Regions from separate parts of the Devosia salina genome, predicted to be linked through region 3. Evidence: riboswitches for the same ligand, from Rfam matches in the RefSeq annotation. Region 3 holds a riboswitch; each other region holds the start of a gene.
What was found. Region 3 has a riboswitch for FMN ahead of ribD (bifunctional diaminohydroxyphosphoribosylaminopyrimidine deaminase/5-amino-6-(5-phosphoribosylamino)uracil reductase RibD). Riboswitches for the same ligand answer to the same signal wherever they lie in the genome.
Positions count from the first base shown of each region.

Region 1: linked by a shared signal. The riboswitch ahead of K1X15_RS06275 (DMT family transporter) and the one ahead of ribD (bifunctional diaminohydroxyphosphoribosylaminopyrimidine deaminase/5-amino-6-(5-phosphoribosylamino)uracil reductase RibD) in region 3 are both predicted to bind FMN.
Region 2: linked by a shared signal. The riboswitch ahead of ribD (bifunctional diaminohydroxyphosphoribosylaminopyrimidine deaminase/5-amino-6-(5-phosphoribosylamino)uracil reductase RibD) and the one ahead of ribD (bifunctional diaminohydroxyphosphoribosylaminopyrimidine deaminase/5-amino-6-(5-phosphoribosylamino)uracil reductase RibD) in region 3 are both predicted to bind FMN.

Region 1 covers NZ_CP080590.1:1,315,118-1,320,725, forward strand. The annotation lists gene K1X15_RS06265 (bifunctional 5-dehydro-2-deoxygluconokinase/5-dehydro-2-deoxyphosphogluconate aldolase) at 1-1,751, opposite strand, end outside; gene K1X15_RS06270 (MurR/RpiR family transcriptional regulator) at 1,875-2,711, opposite strand; gene K1X15_RS06275 (DMT family transporter) at 2,823-3,794, opposite strand; FMN riboswitch at 3,894-4,038, opposite strand; gene K1X15_RS06280 (MFS transporter) at 4,197-5,608, shown strand, end outside.
Region 2 covers NZ_CP080590.1:2,620,610-2,626,217, forward strand. The annotation lists gene ribB (3,4-dihydroxy-2-butanone-4-phosphate synthase) at 1-1,210, opposite strand, end outside; gene K1X15_RS12710 (riboflavin synthase) at 1,186-1,794, opposite strand; gene ribD (bifunctional diaminohydroxyphosphoribosylaminopyrimidine deaminase/5-amino-6-(5-phosphoribosylamino)uracil reductase RibD) at 1,775-2,872, opposite strand; FMN riboswitch at 2,914-3,063, opposite strand; gene K1X15_RS12720 (hybrid sensor histidine kinase/response regulator) at 3,200-5,491, opposite strand; gene K1X15_RS12725 (EAL domain-containing response regulator) at 5,529-5,608, opposite strand, start outside.
Region 3 covers NZ_CP080590.1:2,780,024-2,785,631, forward strand. The annotation lists gene K1X15_RS13555 (VUT family protein) at 1-502, shown strand, start outside; gene queF (preQ(1) synthase) at 499-960, shown strand; gene K1X15_RS13565 (hypothetical protein) at 1,067-1,345, opposite strand; FMN riboswitch at 1,539-1,688, shown strand; gene ribD (bifunctional diaminohydroxyphosphoribosylaminopyrimidine deaminase/5-amino-6-(5-phosphoribosylamino)uracil reductase RibD) at 1,730-2,827, shown strand; gene K1X15_RS13575 (riboflavin synthase) at 2,808-3,416, shown strand; gene ribB (3,4-dihydroxy-2-butanone-4-phosphate synthase) at 3,392-4,612, shown strand; gene ribH (6,7-dimethyl-8-ribityllumazine synthase) at 4,605-5,060, shown strand; gene K1X15_RS13590 (hypothetical protein) at 5,167-5,598, shown strand.

The sequences.
Region 1 (5,608 bases), 1.5 Mb from region 3:
CCGGCCTCCAGCGCCGCTTGCGGTGCATCGAGCCCCAGCAGGACCACACCGCGGCAAAACGGGTCTCGCGCTTCGATCACCGCATCGGTGGCCGCCCATGCCGCAGCATTGGCCTGCGGTTCGAGCTTCCACCAGTCCGGCTTGATGCCGGCATCGTAAATCTCCGTCAGCGCGCGCGCCACCGTATCGTCACTCAATTTCCCATGCTTGCCGGCAATGATCTCGACCAGCAATTCCCGGCCGATCTTGCGCGCCGCATCGAAAGCCGAACGCAGTTTGGCGATCTGGACCTGCCGCAATTCCGCCGGGTCGTCCGGGTGAAAGAAGCACAGGACCTTGATGCAGTGATCCACCGGCCAGTCTACCAGGCGCGACCCGAGATCCTGCGTGAACTCGAACTGCAGGGGGCGCGATCCCGGCAGCTCGATCGGCTTGGCCACCCAGAAATCGGGCAGGGCGTTTGCAGCGTAAAGCGCGTCGCGCCCATATTTGTCGTCAAGCAGCATACCGAATCCGTCGCGCCCATTCGCGACCTGAGCAGCAGCACGGACAGCCAGAACCTTGAAATCGGGGATGCGCGCCAGCTTGCCGGCATCGCCGCCCGCCATGTCCTCAAGCTGGCTGCGATGGTCGATCGCCAGGGCCATGAGCTTGGGAATTTCGCGCCGCCGGGTGGTCGCCCAATGCACATGGTTGATCGCCTCGTCCTTGCGCAGCGCCCTCTCGGTGCTGCCGTGCTCGAGGAAGTACTGCAGTTCTGGCCAGGTCGGAATCTCGGGTGCACAGAGCAGCCGGCTCACCGCAAAGGCGCCACAGGCATTGGCCCAGGTAGCACTTGTCTGATGGCTCTCCCCGCGCAGCCAGCCGCGCAGGAAGCCGCTCATGAACGCGTCGCCGGCCCCCAATACGTTGTAAACCTCGATGGGAAAGCCCTTGCCGACGATGCCCTCTTCCAGATCGTCCGGGATTGGCCCCTCATAGACGATGCAGCCCATGGGCCCACGCTTCAGGACGATCACGGCGGAGGAGAGTGTCCGGATCGTCCTGAGCGCGGATCGGATATCGGCCGCGCCGGCCGCAATAAGCACTTCTTCCTCCGTGCCCACGATCAGGTCGCACTCGGGCAGGACGGTCTTGAGATGCTCGGATACGGCGTCCGAGGCGATATAGCGGCTGTCGCCAGCATCATGGCCCGCCAGTCCCCAGAGATTGGGGCGGTAGTCGATGTCGAAAATGACCTTGCTGCCATTGGCGCGGGCGATGCGCATCGCCTTGCGTTGCGCCCGGTCGCTGTTCGGTTTGGCGAAATGCGTGCCGGTCACCAGCACGGCCCGGGCCGACTTGATGAACGACTCATGAATGTCGTCCTCGTTCAGCGCCGCGTCCGCACAATTGTCGCGATAGAAGATCAGCGGGAAGGACTTGTCATTCTCGACAGCCAGCAGCACGAGCGCGGTCAAGCGTTCGGGGTCGGTTACAATTCCGGCGGTCTCCACGCCTTCGCGAACCAGCTGCTCGCGGATGAATCGCCCCATCTGCTCGTCGCCCACACGCGTGATCAAAGCCGACTTGAGGCCCAGTCGTGCCGTGCCGACGGCGATGTTGGTGGGGCAGCCGCCGACCGACTTGGCGAAGCTGCCAACGTCCTCGAGGCGCGTCCCGATTTGCTGGCCGTAGAGGTCCACGGAGGCGCGACCAATCGTGATCACGTCCAGCTTGTTGTCTTTGGTGTTTTCATAGCCTGGGGCCAAAGCCTGCTCCTCCTCCGGGCTGCGAACTGTCACGGAGAATGAAACACAGGTTCTGATTTCATTCAATATGGAATGTTCGTTCCAAACGAGAATCCGCAGCATTTGATCCGGGCGTCACCGCGCCTAGATCTGCCGGCGGCGCTCCGCAACGCAGACGGTAAGCGCTGTGGCCAAAGCCAGGCTGGCGGAAAGGGAGCGGAAGCCCGCGTGATCCGCCTCGATCAGTTCGAACCACTCGGTGGCACAGGCCGCCAGCGGCGACAGGGCGGAATCGGTGAGCGCGACAACGGGAACCCCCCGCTCTGAAAGGCTCTGCGCCTGCACCACGCTCTCCGCTGCATAGGGCGAGAAGCTGACCGCGATGGCCGCGTCAACGGGTGATGCCAGGGTGAGGATGTCGTCATCATTGCCGATGGCCGAACTGACCACCTGGCAACTCACCTTGAGCTTGCCAAAGGCATAAGCCATTGAGCTGATGATGGGAAAGCTGCGACGTCGGGCAATGAGGTAGATGGTGTCGGCCTTTGCCAAGAGGGCAACGGCTCTTTCGAACTGATCCGCATCGATGGTGGCGGTCAGCGCCTCCAGACTCTGATGGGCCGCCGCGATGAAACCCTTGAGGATGGTGCTGCTTTCCGCCTCTTCGGCCCCGCTTTCCTCGATCTGCCGGAGCCGGTCTTCGTAGGATGAGTTCCGCCCCTTGAGCCGGGCTCGAAACAGATGCTGCAGGCCGGAGAAGCCATCGAAACCGAAGTTCTGAGCAAACCGCACCAGCGTGGACGGCTGCACCTGCGCCGCCTGCGCTATGCTGGCCGTGGTGCCGAAGGCGATTTCGTCCGGATGCTCCAGCGCATAGGCGCCGACCTGCATGAGCCGCTTGGGCAGTGTGGTTCGCTGCGCCATGATTGCGGCACGAAGGGCTTCGAAATCCTCTGGGGCAACAATAGGCGGCGCGGACATGGCGGCTTCCCGTGGAATGGACGTTCCATATCTGGAATGAATCGCGCCTCACGGCAAGAAAAAGGGCAGAACGGAACCCGTCCTGCCCTTGAACTGCGATGCTGGAACCTGTCAGGCGGGCTGCAGGCGGCTCGGTGCGCCACGGTTCTCCACCCAGTAGATGAAGGCTGACGCAGCCACGATCAGCGCCGCACCGACCCAGAACCACTGCGATGGCACCTGGCCCAGGGCAATCCAGCCCACCAGGCCACTCAGTGGCACCTTGAGGTCGCCAAAGGGCTGCAGATAGGTCGCGTCCGCAACCTTATAGGCGAAGGCCAGCAGATATTGCGCGACAGCCGTCAGGGCGCCGAGCAGCAACAACAGCCAGAGGCCGGTGCCATCGGGCAGTGCAAACGGGAAACCCGGCGCCATACCCATGGGCAGGATGCCAGAAAGGGCATTGGCCACGAGGAGAATGGCAAGATGATTGGGCGTCATCAGGACCAGCAGCGAGATGGTCATGGTTTCAGGGCTCTCGCCTTTGCGGGCCAGATACTTGGTCAGCACATCGGTGCCGGCCCAGAGCGCAGCGGCAGTGATCGGGATCAGCGCCTGCCAGCCAAGGCTTTCAGTTCCGACGCCCGAGACGATGATGGCTCCCACAAAGCCGATAATGGAGGCAGCAAGGCGTGCCGAGGACACCCTCTCACCCAGGAACAGGGCGGAGCCAAGAATGATGAAGAGCGGGCCGGTGGCCAGAAGGGTCACCATCTGCCAGATCGGCACGCCAGAGGCGAAGCCATAGACGAAGACATGGACGCCGAGGGCCGAGACGAAGGCCCGGATCTCGTGGGCGACCGGGCGCCTGGTCCGCAGGTTTGAGAGGCCGATCCTGAGGATCAGGGGCAGCGCCAGGATAGAGGCGATCACGTACTGCCAGAAGGCCATACCTGTCGAACTCATGCCAAAGCCGCCCCATTCGGCGGGCGTCGGCAGAACCGACTGGAGAACATTGGTGCCTGCAAACACGATGCTGGCCACCACCATGAAGGCGGCGCCCGACGTTGCGGCGCTGTTGGAAGTCGAGGAAATCTGGCTCATCTGTCGTCCTTTCCGTAACCAGTTTCCTCAGGGTTACGGGAGGCGACATGCCGAAAATGGCGCAGCCAAATAGCCACGCGCGCCGGCAAAGGCGCTTTGTCCCGTTCTCTTTCATCCGGACTGTGACCGTCGGCTCCGGATTTACACCGGATCTGCTGACCTCCCGATGGTCGGGAGCGCTCGCGGGCTTGGCATGTCTGCCTTTACCGCCGGTGGGGAATTTCACCCCGCCCTGAGAACAATGCAGGCAAGCCTGCAGGGGCTTAGATAGGCCAGTTGGCCGGGTCTGACAAGCACGCACAGGGGTGATACCGGTTCTGCCCAAAATTTGAGCGAAATCGGATTGCATTCCGCCCCGGCTCTAATTAAACAAGTGGTATCTTGTTTAATAAGGCACCCGTCATGTCTGAAACCGTGGAAGGCCGCTGGGCCGAAATTTTCGGCCCCCGCTATCTGGCTGTCACAACCATTCTTGCCCTGGGCGTGTCCCTGTTCGCATTCAATGCGTTCTTCACTTCGGCGGCTCTGCCCTCGGCCGTACAGGAGCTGGGCGGCATCGAGGTCATTTCCTGGGCGACCACGCTCTATCTGGTCTTTGCCATTGTCGGTGGCGCGGCCGCAGCCCTGTTCAAGCGTCGGCTGGGATCGCGTGGCTCGCTGCTGGGCCTGGCGGGGGTGTTCCTAGTGGGCACGCTGATCGCCGCGACCGCCGGAGACATGTCGCAGGTGCTGGTGGGCCGGGCGATACAGGGGTTCGGCGAGGGCGTTGTTGCCGCGCTCTGTTTTGCGCTCATCCCTGAGCTGTTCCCCAGCCGACTGGTGCCCAAGGTGTTCGGAATGCAGGCCATGGTCTGGGCCATTGCGGCCTTTGGCGGCCCGGCCGGGGCAGGGGCGCTTACGGAGCTGATTTCCTGGCGCGCTGCCTTTCTCGTCAATGTCCCGCTGGTGCTGATCTTCGGCACCATGGTGCTCCTTGTCGTGCCGCAGGGTGAAAGGGTGACCCAGAGCAGCGGCTTCCCGGGCTTGCGGCTGGTGACGATCGGCGGCGGGACCATGCTGGTGGCGTTGGCCGCCATCGCACCGCCAATGCAGGCGGGACTGCTGCTCGCCGTCGCGGCCGTTGCCCTCATCATGGCGGTGTGGCTCGACCGGCGGAGCATCGAGCGACTGATGCCGCCTGATGCCTTTTCCCTGCGTTCAGCGGTGGGGTCCGGGCTTTGGATGTTCCTGCTCATGCCGATCGCCGGCGCGGCCACGGGTGTCTATCTGGTGCTGCTGTTGCAGCAATTGTGGGGATACGGCCCGACCCAGGCGGCAATCATCGGGGCGGTGATGGCCATCGGCTGGAGCCTGTCTTCCGTGACGGTTGCCAATGTGCGCAGGCGGTCCACCCGACGTATCCTCATCCGCCTTGGGCCTGTGCTGCTTGCGCTGGGGCTGGTTGGCGTATTTGCCGGGCTCCAGCTGACCCAGCCGGTCATTCTGATTGTTGCACAGCTGGCCATTGGCATGGGCTTCGGCATTTCCAATGGCTACACCATGCTCACCATCATGGAGGCCAGCAGCGATGCTGAGCGTGACCGCACCTCGGCACTGCTTCCCACGACCCAGTCGGCAGGCAATGCCCTCGGCGCCGCCCTGGCCGGTGTCGCTGCCAACGCGGCCGGCTATGCCCAGGCCACCGACAACGCGGCGATCCTGCTCGCCATCGTGCCGCTTTTCGTTGTCGCGGTGGTGTTTGCGGGGCTGGCATTCCTCGCCGCGCTCCGCATGGTGCATCTGGCAAAAAGTACGCCGATTGCGGCCTTTGCCAG
Region 2 (5,608 bases), 160 kb from region 3:
GGTTCTCATGTTCCTGATGGGTGAAGGTGTGGCCAAACTTGTCCCGCTTGGTCGCGAGATAGCGCCAGTTGTGGGGATTGGCCGGGATTTCGAGCGGCACGCGCTTGGTGACATCGATGCCGAACTGTTCGAGCGACAAGGCCTTGTCCGGATTGTTCGACAGGAGCCTCAGGCTTTCGATACCCAGCGCGCGCAGGATCTGACCGGCAATGCCATAGTCGCGGGCATCGGGTGCAAAACCCAGAGCCGTGTTGGCCTCCACCGTGTCGTGGCCCTGGTCCTGCAGGGCATAGGCGCGGATCTTGTTGGCAAGGCCGATGCCACGCCCTTCCTGCCCGCGTAGATAAATGAGGGCGCCGCCATCACCAGCGGCGATCTGGCGCAGGGCCTCTTGCAATTGCGGTCCGCAATCGCATCTGAGCGAACCCAGTGCATCACCGGTCAGGCACTCCGAATGCAAACGAACCAGCGGCGTGCGCCCCAGGGGGTTGCGGATCAGTGCCAGATGCTCGGTGCCGTCCAACCGGCTGCGGAAGGCGCACACCTCCAACGGGACGGGGGAGTGTGCCGTCGGTAATTCGGACCGCGCCACCTCGTCCACCCAGGTCTCGTTGGCGAGGCGATGGGCAATGATGTCCCTTATGGTGAGGATGGGAAGATTGTGCTCCCGGGCAAAGACCTCGAGATCGGGCCGCCGCGCCATCTGCCCGTCGTCCCGCATGATTTCGCAGATCACGCCGGCGGGCCGCAGTCCGGCCAGTCGCATGAGGTCGATCGCCCCTTCGGTATGGCCATCGCGCGCCAACACGCCATTGTCGGCGGCCCGCAGGGGAAAAACATGCCCCGGCGAGGCGATATCGGCGGGCCGCACTTCGGGATCGGCGGCAACCGCAACCGTTCTGGCCCGGTCATGCGCCGAAATGCCCGTGGTGATCCCCTCGACGGCCTCGATGGACACGGTGAAGGCGGTGGAACGGCGGGCCCGGTTGTCGGCCACCATCTGGGGCAGGCCCAGCCGGTCGACCTGTTCGCCGGTGAGCGCCAGGCAGATCAGGCCACGGCCATGCCGAGCCATGAAGTTGATCGCTTCAGGGGTGGCGAATTCGGCGGCAATGACCAGATCGCCTTCATTTTCGCGATCTTCGTCATCGACCAGGATCACCATGCCGCCATTGCGCAATTGGGTCAGGGCTTGAGATAGGGCAGGCATAGGCGCTCCACGTACTTGGCCATCACGTCGACCTCGACATTGAGATCGTTGCCAATGGCGAGGGTGTTGAGATTGGTGTGCTCCCAGGTGTGGGGGATGATGGTCACCAGCACGGCAACGCCCCCGTCCCGCTGGTCTAGGTCATTGATGGTGAGGCTGATGCCATTGAGGGCGATGGAGCCTTTTTCGACGCAATAGCGTCCAAGGGCGTCGGGCAGCACAAAGACATGCTTGTAGGCGCCATCGGCCTCGACCCGCTCCACCAGTCGCGCCAGTCCGTCGACATGACCCTGCACCAGATGTCCGGAAAGCCGCGTGTCGAGCGTTACCGCACGTTCCAGATTGGCGTATTGGCCGACGGCCAGGCCACCCAGATTGGTGCGCGCCAGCGTTTCGGGGCTGATGAAGAAACGGGCGCGGCCGGCGCCATCGAATTGGGTGACCGTCAGGCACACGCCATTGACTGCAATGCTCTCGCCCAGCGACAAGTCCGGCCAGCCGCTCTCAAGTTCGATCTCCAGCGAGCCGCCATTGGGCGCGGCCAGAGAGACGCGTGCGCGTTTTTCAATGATGCCCGAGAACATCTTTTTCCTTTCCGTGTGAATAAGCTTGGGAAGCCGGGTTGTGCCGAACGGTTACCCGGTCGGTCCCGTCGGGATTGGCGGCCTGTTCGATCAGGACATGCTCGTCCCAGAGGCCGCTTGTGAGCAGACGCGCGGTCAGAGTCGGACCAGCTTCGACCAGCACTTCCATGCCGCCCGCCATGCCAATCGCTTCCAAGGCGTGGTGCACGTCATCGGCCAGGTGCAGGGCAAAGCCGCGCTCTCGGGCAGCATCCAGATAGGTCTCGGTGACCCGCCGGCGCCGGTCCAGAATGGCCAACATGCGTTGCTTTTCCGGATGGTCTGGCACCCGCCGCACGGTAAAGAGAGGGTTGTCGGCCAGCACTGTCCCCGAGCCTGTCAGGACGGCATCGGCCCGGCGCCGCAGACGATGGGCCAGGTCCAGCGAGGAAGAGCTTGTAAAGGTCTTGCGCCCGGCGGCCGGTACCATGCTTCCCGATGCGGAAATGGCCTGCTTGATGGTGATGAAAGGCAGTCCGGTCCGGACGCGTTTTGCGAATGGCGCGAGCAGCCGGTTGGCTTCTCCAAGCAGCACAGCGGCTTCGGGGTGGTGCAGATCGGACAAGAAGTGCACATCGAGTCCCGCTGCGCGCAGGCGTTCGGCGCCTCCGCCCGCGACCTTGGGATTGGGGTCACGGCAGGCAATCCAGACGTGACGGGCCCCCGTGCTCAAGATGGCCTCAGCGCAGGGTGGCGTGCGGCCGTGGTGGTTGCAGGGTTCGAGCGTTACCACGACGCTGTCGATATTGTCTGCAAGGCCTGCGGAACGGGCCTGGGCGATGGCCTCGGCCTCGGCATGGAGCAGACCCGCCCGCCGATGTGCGCCGCTGGCCAACTCCTGTCCCAGAGCGTCGAGCAAGATGCAGCCGACCGGCGGATTGGGGGCCGTCGCACCCTCATGGGCCCGCGCCAGATCCAAGGCACGCGCAAAGGCGCTCAGGATCGGCTGCGGCGGAAGATATGGATGGGGATAAACTGCGCTTTCGTCCATGCCCGTCCCGTCGTCACCAAAGACGCGTTCCAGGGCAAATGACGACAAGCACGCGCTGTCCGGTGAACGGAAAGCGCGCGTCGACGATCATCGGTTCTCTTCCATCCGGACTATACCGTCGGCCCCGGAATTACACCGGGTCTGCTGACCCCACCCCGAAGGATGGGCGCTCGCGGGCTGATGTGCGCAAAGACACAATTACCGCCGGTGGGGAATTTCACCCCGCCCTGAGAACACTCATCCGCATTGAATAGGGAGCGTGGGCCGCAAGATCAAGTGGGCACAAAGGCGTAACCGGCACGAGTGTCGATGCGGACCTCCGAGCGCACACGCGCAAGATCGGGATCAGCATCGCCGTAACACCAGATTCTTGCTCTACTGCAAGATTTTGCGCAGGCTGGCAGCCAGGTGGTCGCGACTGTAGGGCTTGCTGAGCAGATCGATGCCCGGATCAAGGCGCCCATCTGTTTCGACGGCGTTCTCGGCATAGCCGGACGTGAACAGGACCTTGAGGTCTGGTCGCAAGACCCGCGCTCTTTTCGCAAGGTCGACGCCATTCATGCCACCGGGCATGACGATATCGGTGAACAGCAGCGTGACGTCGGGATTGGCCGCGAGTAGTTCCATGGCCGGGGTCGCGGCGGTCGCCTCCAGGACGCGGTAGCCCAGCCCTCCAAGCAGGCCGCAGACGTGACGGCGGACCAGGGCGTCATCCTCGACAACCAGGATCAGTTCGTTGCCCCCTTCGGGCACTTGACGCGCTGGATTTTCCGGGCATTTGCCCACGCTTTGATTGGCCCTAGAAAAATACAGACTGACCGAGGTTCCGTGGCCCACATCGGAGCGAAGGCGGAGGTGACCGCCCGATTGCTTGACGAAGCCATAGACCATGCTCAAACCGAGGCCCGATCCCTTGCCAACATCCTTTGTGGTGAAAAAGGGCTCAAAGACTTTGGACAGCAGTTCCGGTTCTATTCCGTGGCCGGTGTCAGATACCGCCAGAACCACATACTGTCCGGGCGCGACATCGGCTGCTATCGCCTGACTGGTGTCGAACGTCGTGTTGGCCATGCTAATCGTCAGGCGCCCACCATCGCTCATGGCGTCGCGGGCGTTGATGGCCAGATTGAGAACGGCGCTTTCCAGCAGAGCCGGGTCGATTTCGACGGGCCACAGTCCTTCTGGCTGGTCGACCTCGACATCAATGTGCTCGCCCAATGTCCGAACCAGCATGGTATGCATGCCGGCAATGAGGCTGCCCAAATCAAGCAGCTGCGGCTGCAGGGGCTGCTTGCGGCCAAAGGCCAGCAGGCGACTTGTCAGGTCCGCTCCCCTTTGGGCGGCCGTGGAAATCATTTCGGCGAGGTGACGCGACTCCTGCCCGCTCTCAAGCGCCTCGCATAGCAGCTCGGCACTGCCCGCGATGACGGTGAGGAGGTTGTTGAAGTCATGCGCGACACCGCCTGTGAGCTGGCCCATGGCTTCGAGTTTTTGCGCCTGCCGCAAGCGGCCCTCGAGCTCACGCTGGGCTGACACATCGAGCATGCTGCCCACCATCCGTACCGCCTTGCCGCTTTCGTCGCGGATGACCGAGCCGCGGTCGATGATGCTGAGCGCGTGCCCGTCGCTATGCAGGAAGCGGTACTCACTGACCCAGGTTTTCTCTGTGCCGTTGATAACCGCATGAATGCTCTCGATCACCCGGTCGGCGTCTTCGGGATGGATGCGGTTCATCCAAGACCCGGGACCTGGCTCCACCTCGTCAGGGTCATAGCCGAACAGCGTCTTGAAGTTCTCATTCCACCACAGGGTGTTGCCGACCAGGTCCCAGTCCCAGATCACATCATTGGTGGCCTGCGCCACAAGCAGAAACCGCTCGTTGCTGATCCGGACGTGTTCTTCGGCCCGCTTGCGCCGCGATATGTCGCGGAAATAGACGGCGAGCCCCTCTGGCGTCGGGTAGGCGTCGACATCGAACCAGGCTTCCAGCGGTGGGTAATATTCCTGGAACCGGACTGCCAGGCCATTCTGAACCGCTTCTCGATAGCAGGTATCGAACTGGCTCCCGATCGCCTGGGGGAATTCGCCCCAGATGTTGCACCCTTCTAACTCTCCCCGTCGGCGCCCCAGCAAAGCCTCGGCCTGGGGATTGAGGAAGGAAAACCGCCATTCCCGATCGAGCAGGAAAAAGGCATCGCTGATGTTTTCGAGCGTCTGGCGCAGCCGACGGGCTAGGGCATCGGCTTCGTTGTGCATGGAGACGAGGTGGGTAATGTCCTGGAAGGCGCCCTCGACGGCAACGATGGTGCCTGTGTCGTCGCGAACGGCCTGACCGATGGCACGGACCCAGATACGATTGTCTTTGGCTGTCACCAGTTGCTGAATGTCGTCGAAGGACCGGCCGTTTTCTGCACAAAGGGCGAACGTTCTGCTGATCATCGGCCGCTGTTCGGGGGGATAATAGTTCAGCGCCTGCTCGAACGTGGGCGAGAAGCCCTGAGCCTCTTCATGGATATCGACTGTTTCCGGGCTCCAGTGGACCCTCATCGAATTGAGATCGACGCGCCAGGCGCCAAGACGGGCCATGCATCCGGCGATGCGCCGGAGGCGTTCGGCCTCGGGCCGTTCCGGGAGCGGTATCGGATCGCCGCCAGTATCGCGGTTCATGGGTGGGAAAGGATCGGGATCGTGCATGGTCCAGCGCTCAGGCGGTGTCGGACCAGGCCACGGCGCGGGCTGCCTGCATCGGGCGGCCGATGAAATAGCCCTGGGCGGCGTAGCACC
Region 3 (5,608 bases):
GGCCAACTGGATGATTGGCAATGTTGGAACCGTCTGCGTTCCGGATGGCCCTTGTCTTGTGCCAGTGGCGCCCGGCCTCTTGGCGCCCAGCGGTGTGCTGGTGGCCGGCCTTGCATTTGTCCTCCGGGATTTTGTGCAACAGCGTCTTGGCGCAATCTGGGCCATCGCCGCCATCATCGCTGGTGCAGCCATCTCAGCCACGATAGCGCCGCCCGCCCTGGTGATTGCGTCGACCGCAGCATTTCTGGTGTCCGAACTGGCAGACATGGCGGTATTCACGCCCTTGCGGCGTCGCGGCTTGCTTCTCGCCGTGTTCACCTCGAGCATCGTCGGGCTCTTTGTGGATACGCTGATCTTTCTGCAACTGGCATTTGGCAGCACAGACTTGATGTGGGGTCAGGTTGTGGGCAAAGGCTGGATGGTGGTACTTGCGTTGCCGCTGCTTCATCTGTTGCAGACACGCCGCACGTCGGCGGCTCCCATTGAGGGAGCACAGGCATGAGCGAGCAGCATCTTGGCCTGAGCCAGCTTGGGCGCGACATTCCGGCACCCACTGACCCCACGACGGCCGTTTTGGAACGCGTGCCCAATCCTCACGAGGATACCGATTATCTGACCCGTTTCACCGCGCCTGAATTCACGTCAATTTGCCCGGTCACAGGTCAACCGGATTTTGCCCACCTGGTCATTGACTACGTTCCGGACAGGTGGCTGGTAGAGTCAAAATCCCTCAAGCTCTATTTGACGGCTTTCCGCAATCACGGGGCCTTCCATGAAGATTGCACAGTCGGGATCGGGCGTCGTTTGGTGGGCCTGCTCGAGCCGCGCTGGCTCAGAATTGCCGGCTACTGGTATCCGCGCGGCGGCATCCCGATTGACGTCTTCTGGCAGACCGGGACTCCGCCGAGCCATCTCTGGCTACCAGACACTGGCGTCCCCAGCTATCGCGGCCGTGGCTAGGTTCAGTTTGTTCGTGCGCCAACCAATGCGAGCGTGCAACTGAACTCGAGAATTGACTCGCAGGGCAGTCTCGCAACTTGAGGCTGCCCTGCGAGGTTTGGCAATATTACCAGACCCCACCGTCGTCCGCCGGCTCCTCAACCGGTTGTTCGATGGGCTCCGACACGGACCCACCGCCGGCATTGCCCACCTTGCGATCATTTCCCTGGTTTCCGTCAAAGCCGGAAATGCCGCTGTCATTGGTGTGGCTCTGGCCCGGACCTGCCATGTCAATCAAATCGACAGGAGCAGGCACGTCGCCAGAACCAATGGCCAATGCGGGGCTGGCGATCGCAATCGCCGCGACGACCGACAGCGCGGAAGACAGAAGAAGAGACTTTTTCATAAACACCCTCATAGGATTTCGGCTCAACAGGGCCGGTCTCGCAGTGTCTGGTCAGACTCACGTACGGTTCCTATTCGAACTGAATTGCTATTGAGATAACTTGCATGCACATGCCCGGGATAAGGGCACGTTGATGTGCCTTCTTGATCTGTTGCCGCCCTTGCTCTAAGTCAAATTGAAGCAGGTTACCTGCAAGTGTTCTCAGGGCGGGGTGGAATTCCCCACCGGCGGTAATTGTGTCTTTGCACACATCAGCCCGCGAGCGCCCATCCTTCGGGATGGGGTCAGCAGACCCGGTGTAATTCCGGGGCCGACGGTATAGTCCGGATGGAAGAGAACCGATGATTGTCGACGCGCGCTTTCCGTTCACCGGACAGCGCGTGCTTGTCGTCATTTGCCCTGGAACGCGTCTTTGGTGACGACGGGACGGGCATGGACGAAAGCGCAGTTTACCCCAATCCAGACTTTCCGCCGCAGCCGATCCTGCGCGCCTTTGCGCGTGCCTTGGATCTGGCGCGGGCCCATGAAGGCGCAACCGCGCCAAATCCGCCGGTCGGTTGCGTGCTGCTTGACGCCAATGGGCGGGAACTGGCTACCGGCGCACATCGGCGGGCAGGCATGCCTCATGCCGAGGCTGACGCCATCAACAAGGCTCGCGCCGCCGGGCTTGCCGATAAAATCGACAGTGTCGTGGTGACGCTCGAACCCTGCAATCACCACGGTCGCACGCCACCCTGCGCTGAGGCCATTCTGAGCACCGGCGCACGCCAGGTCTGGATTGCCTGCCGTGACCCGAATCCCAAGGTCACGGGCGGAGGCGCCGAACGCCTGCGCGCAGCGGGGCTCGATGTGCACTTCTTGTCCGGTCTGCACCACCCCGAAGCCGCTGTGCTGTTTGGAGAAGCCAACCGGCTGCTCGCGCCATTCGCAAAACGCGTCCGGACCGGACTGCCTTTCATCACCATCAAGCAGGCCATTTCCGCGTCGGGAAGCATGGTACCGGCTGCCGGGCGCAAGACCTTTACCAGCGCTGCATCGCTGGACCTGGCCCATCGTCTGCGGCGCCGGGCCGATGCCATCCTGACCGGCTCGGGGACAGTGCTGGCCGACAACCCTCTCTTTACCGTGCGGCGGGTGCCAGACCATCCGGAAAAGCAACGCATGCTGGCCATTCTGGACCGGCGCCGGCGGATCACCGAGACCTATCTGGATGCTGCCCGAGAGCGCGGCTTTGCCCTGCACCTGGCCGATGACGTGCACCACGCCTTGGAAGCGATTGGCATGGCGGGCGGCATGGAAGTGCTGGTCGAAGCTGGTCCGACCCTGACCGCGCATCTGCTCACAAGCGGCCTCTGGGACGAGCATGTCCTGATCGAACAGGCCGCCAATCCCGACGGGACCGACCGGGTAACCGTTCGGCACAACCCGGCTTCCCAAGCTTATTCACACGGAAAGGAAAAAGATGTTCTCGGGCATCATTGAAAAACGCGCACGCGTCTCTCTGGCCGCGCCCAATGGCGGCTCGCTGGAGATCGAACTTGAGAGCGGCTGGCCGGACTTGTCGCTGGGCGAGAGTATTGCAGTCAATGGCGTGTGCCTGACGGTCACCCAATTCGATGGCGCCGGCCGCGCCCGTTTCTTCATCAGCCCCGAAACGCTGGCGCGCACCAATCTGGGTGGCCTGGCCGTCGGACAATACGCCAATCTGGAACGTGCGGTAACGCTCGACACGCGGCTTTCCGGACATCTGGTGCAGGGTCATGTCGACGGACTGGCGCGACTGGTGGAGCGTGTCGAGGCCGATGGCGCCTACAAGCACGTCTTTGTGCTGCCCGACGCCCTTGGACGCTATTGCGTCGAAAAAGGCTCCATCGCCCTTAACGGCATCAGCCTCACCATCAACGGTCTCGAACGGCGGGACGGGGGCGTTGCCGTGCTGGTGACCATCATCCCACACACCTGGGACCACACCAATCTCAACACGCTCGCCATTGGCGACGATCTCAATGTCGAGGTCGACGTCATGGCCAAATATGTGGAGCGCCTATGTCTGCCCTATCTCAAGCCCTGACCCAATTGCGCAATGGCGGCATGGTGATCCTGGTCGATGACGAAGATCGCGAAAATGAAGGCGATCTGGTCATTGCCGCCGAATTCGCCACCCCTGAAGCAATCAACTTCATGGCCCGGTTCGGCCGCGGCCTGATCTGCCTAGCGCTCACCGGCGAACAGGTCGACCGGCTTGGCCTGCCCCCGATGGTGGCCAACAACCGGGCCCGCCGCTCGACCGCCTTTACCGTTTCCATCGAGGCCGTCGAGGGGATTACCACGGGCATTTCGGCGCATGACCGGTCCCGGACAATTCAGATTGCGACCGACCCCGGTGTCAGACCCGCCGATATTGCCTCGCCGGGCCATGTCTTTCCGCTGCGGGCCGCCGACAATGGCGTATTGGCGCGCGATGGCCATACCGAAGGGGCGATCGACCTGATGCGGCTGGCCGGACTGCGGCCCGCCGGGGTGATCTGCGAGGTTATGCGGGACGACGGACAAATGGCGCGACGGCCCGATCTCGAGGTCTTTGCCCGGGAACACAAGCTGCCCATCCTCACCATAAGGGACATCATCGCCCATCGCCTCGCCAACGAGACTCTGGTGGATGAAGTGGCGCGCTCCGAATTGCCCACCGAACACTCCCCGGTTCCCCTGGAGGTCCGCGCTTTCCGCAGCCGGTTGGACGGCACCGAGCATCTGGCGCTGATCCGCAATCCTGTGGGGCGCACGCCGCTGGTTCGTTTGCATTCGGAGTGCCTGACCGGTGATGCACTGGGTTCGCTCAGATGCGATTGCGGACCGCAATTGCAGGAGGCCCTGCGCCAGATCGCCACTGGTGATGGCGGCGCCCTCATTTATCTGCGCGGGCAGGAAGGGCGTGGCATCGGCCTTGCCAACAAGATCCGCGCCTATGCCCTGCAGGACCAGGGGCACGACACGGTGGAAGCCAATGAGGCCCTTGGGTTTGCGCCCGATGCCCGCGACTATGGCATGGCCGGGCAGATCCTGCGCGCGCTCGGCATCGAACGCCTGCGGCTCCTGTCGAACAATCCGGACAAGGCCTTGTCGCTCGAACAGTTCGGCATCGATGTCGCCGAGCGCGTGCCGCTCGAAATTCCGGCCAATCCCTACAACTGGCGCTATCTCGCGACCAAGCGGGACAAGTTCGGCCACACCTTCACCCATCAGGAACATGAGAACCAGAATGTCTGAAAGCACATATCGCCTTGCCCTTGTCGTCAGCCAGTTCAATCCCGAGGTCACCCACGGCCTGCGCGACGGAGCACTGGCCTATCTCGCCGAAAACGGCGTTTCGATTGCACCGGACCACGTCTATTCGGCGCCTGGCGCCTTCGAAATTCCACTCATCGCCAAGCGCCTGGCGCAATCAGGCTTCGACGGCGTGATTTGCCTCGGCTGCGTCATCAAGGGCGATACGGCCCATTTCGAATATATCAGCGAGGCGGCCGCCCACGGATTGATGCAGGCTGGCCTGGAAACCGGCAAGCCTATTACTTTCGGCATTTTGACCACCTATACGGACGAACAGGCCATCCTGCGCAGCCGCAAGGACGAGCACAACAAAGGCCGGGAAGCAGCCGCTGCCTGTCTGGAGGCGCTGGCCGTGCTGCGGGCAATTGATGGTGCCGTCGGGGCGTGATGCGATGCTGTAGGGTTGCCGCTTAAAGCTGTAATTTGGCTGATCGGAGAGTGGGATTTTTAATTTCTTCCGTAGATTCTAAATTGGTCTGGAAGGAGAATACCTCATGCGCATAGCCACCAAGTTCGCCACCGCGGCCCTCGTCCTGTCGTTGAGCGGGCCTGTTCTTGCCCAATCGCTCAATGAATTTGCCAGTCCCGGCGCGCTCGCTAGTTTCTGCGCAGACCGCGCACTTGGCAGTTCGACACCAGCAGCGCTAACCTTGGCCGATGGTCGGGATATCCGTGGTGAAGTGCATTGTGACGCAGCCGCCAAGGCAGGCGACAGACCTGTGGCCGAGCTAGTGGAGGAAGCGGGAGAGCGCCCGGAACTGCCCGAGCAGGCAAGCGACACGGCCCGCAACGCCGTCGCATCAGCGGGTGAAATGGGTGCTGTCATGAGTGAGCAGAACAAACCTGATCACGCCGGCCCACCCGAAGGCGCCGGAAGTTCAGACGCAGCTGGCGGTGCGTCCGCGGCGAGCAGCGGTCGCAGATAGGTCGCGAAAA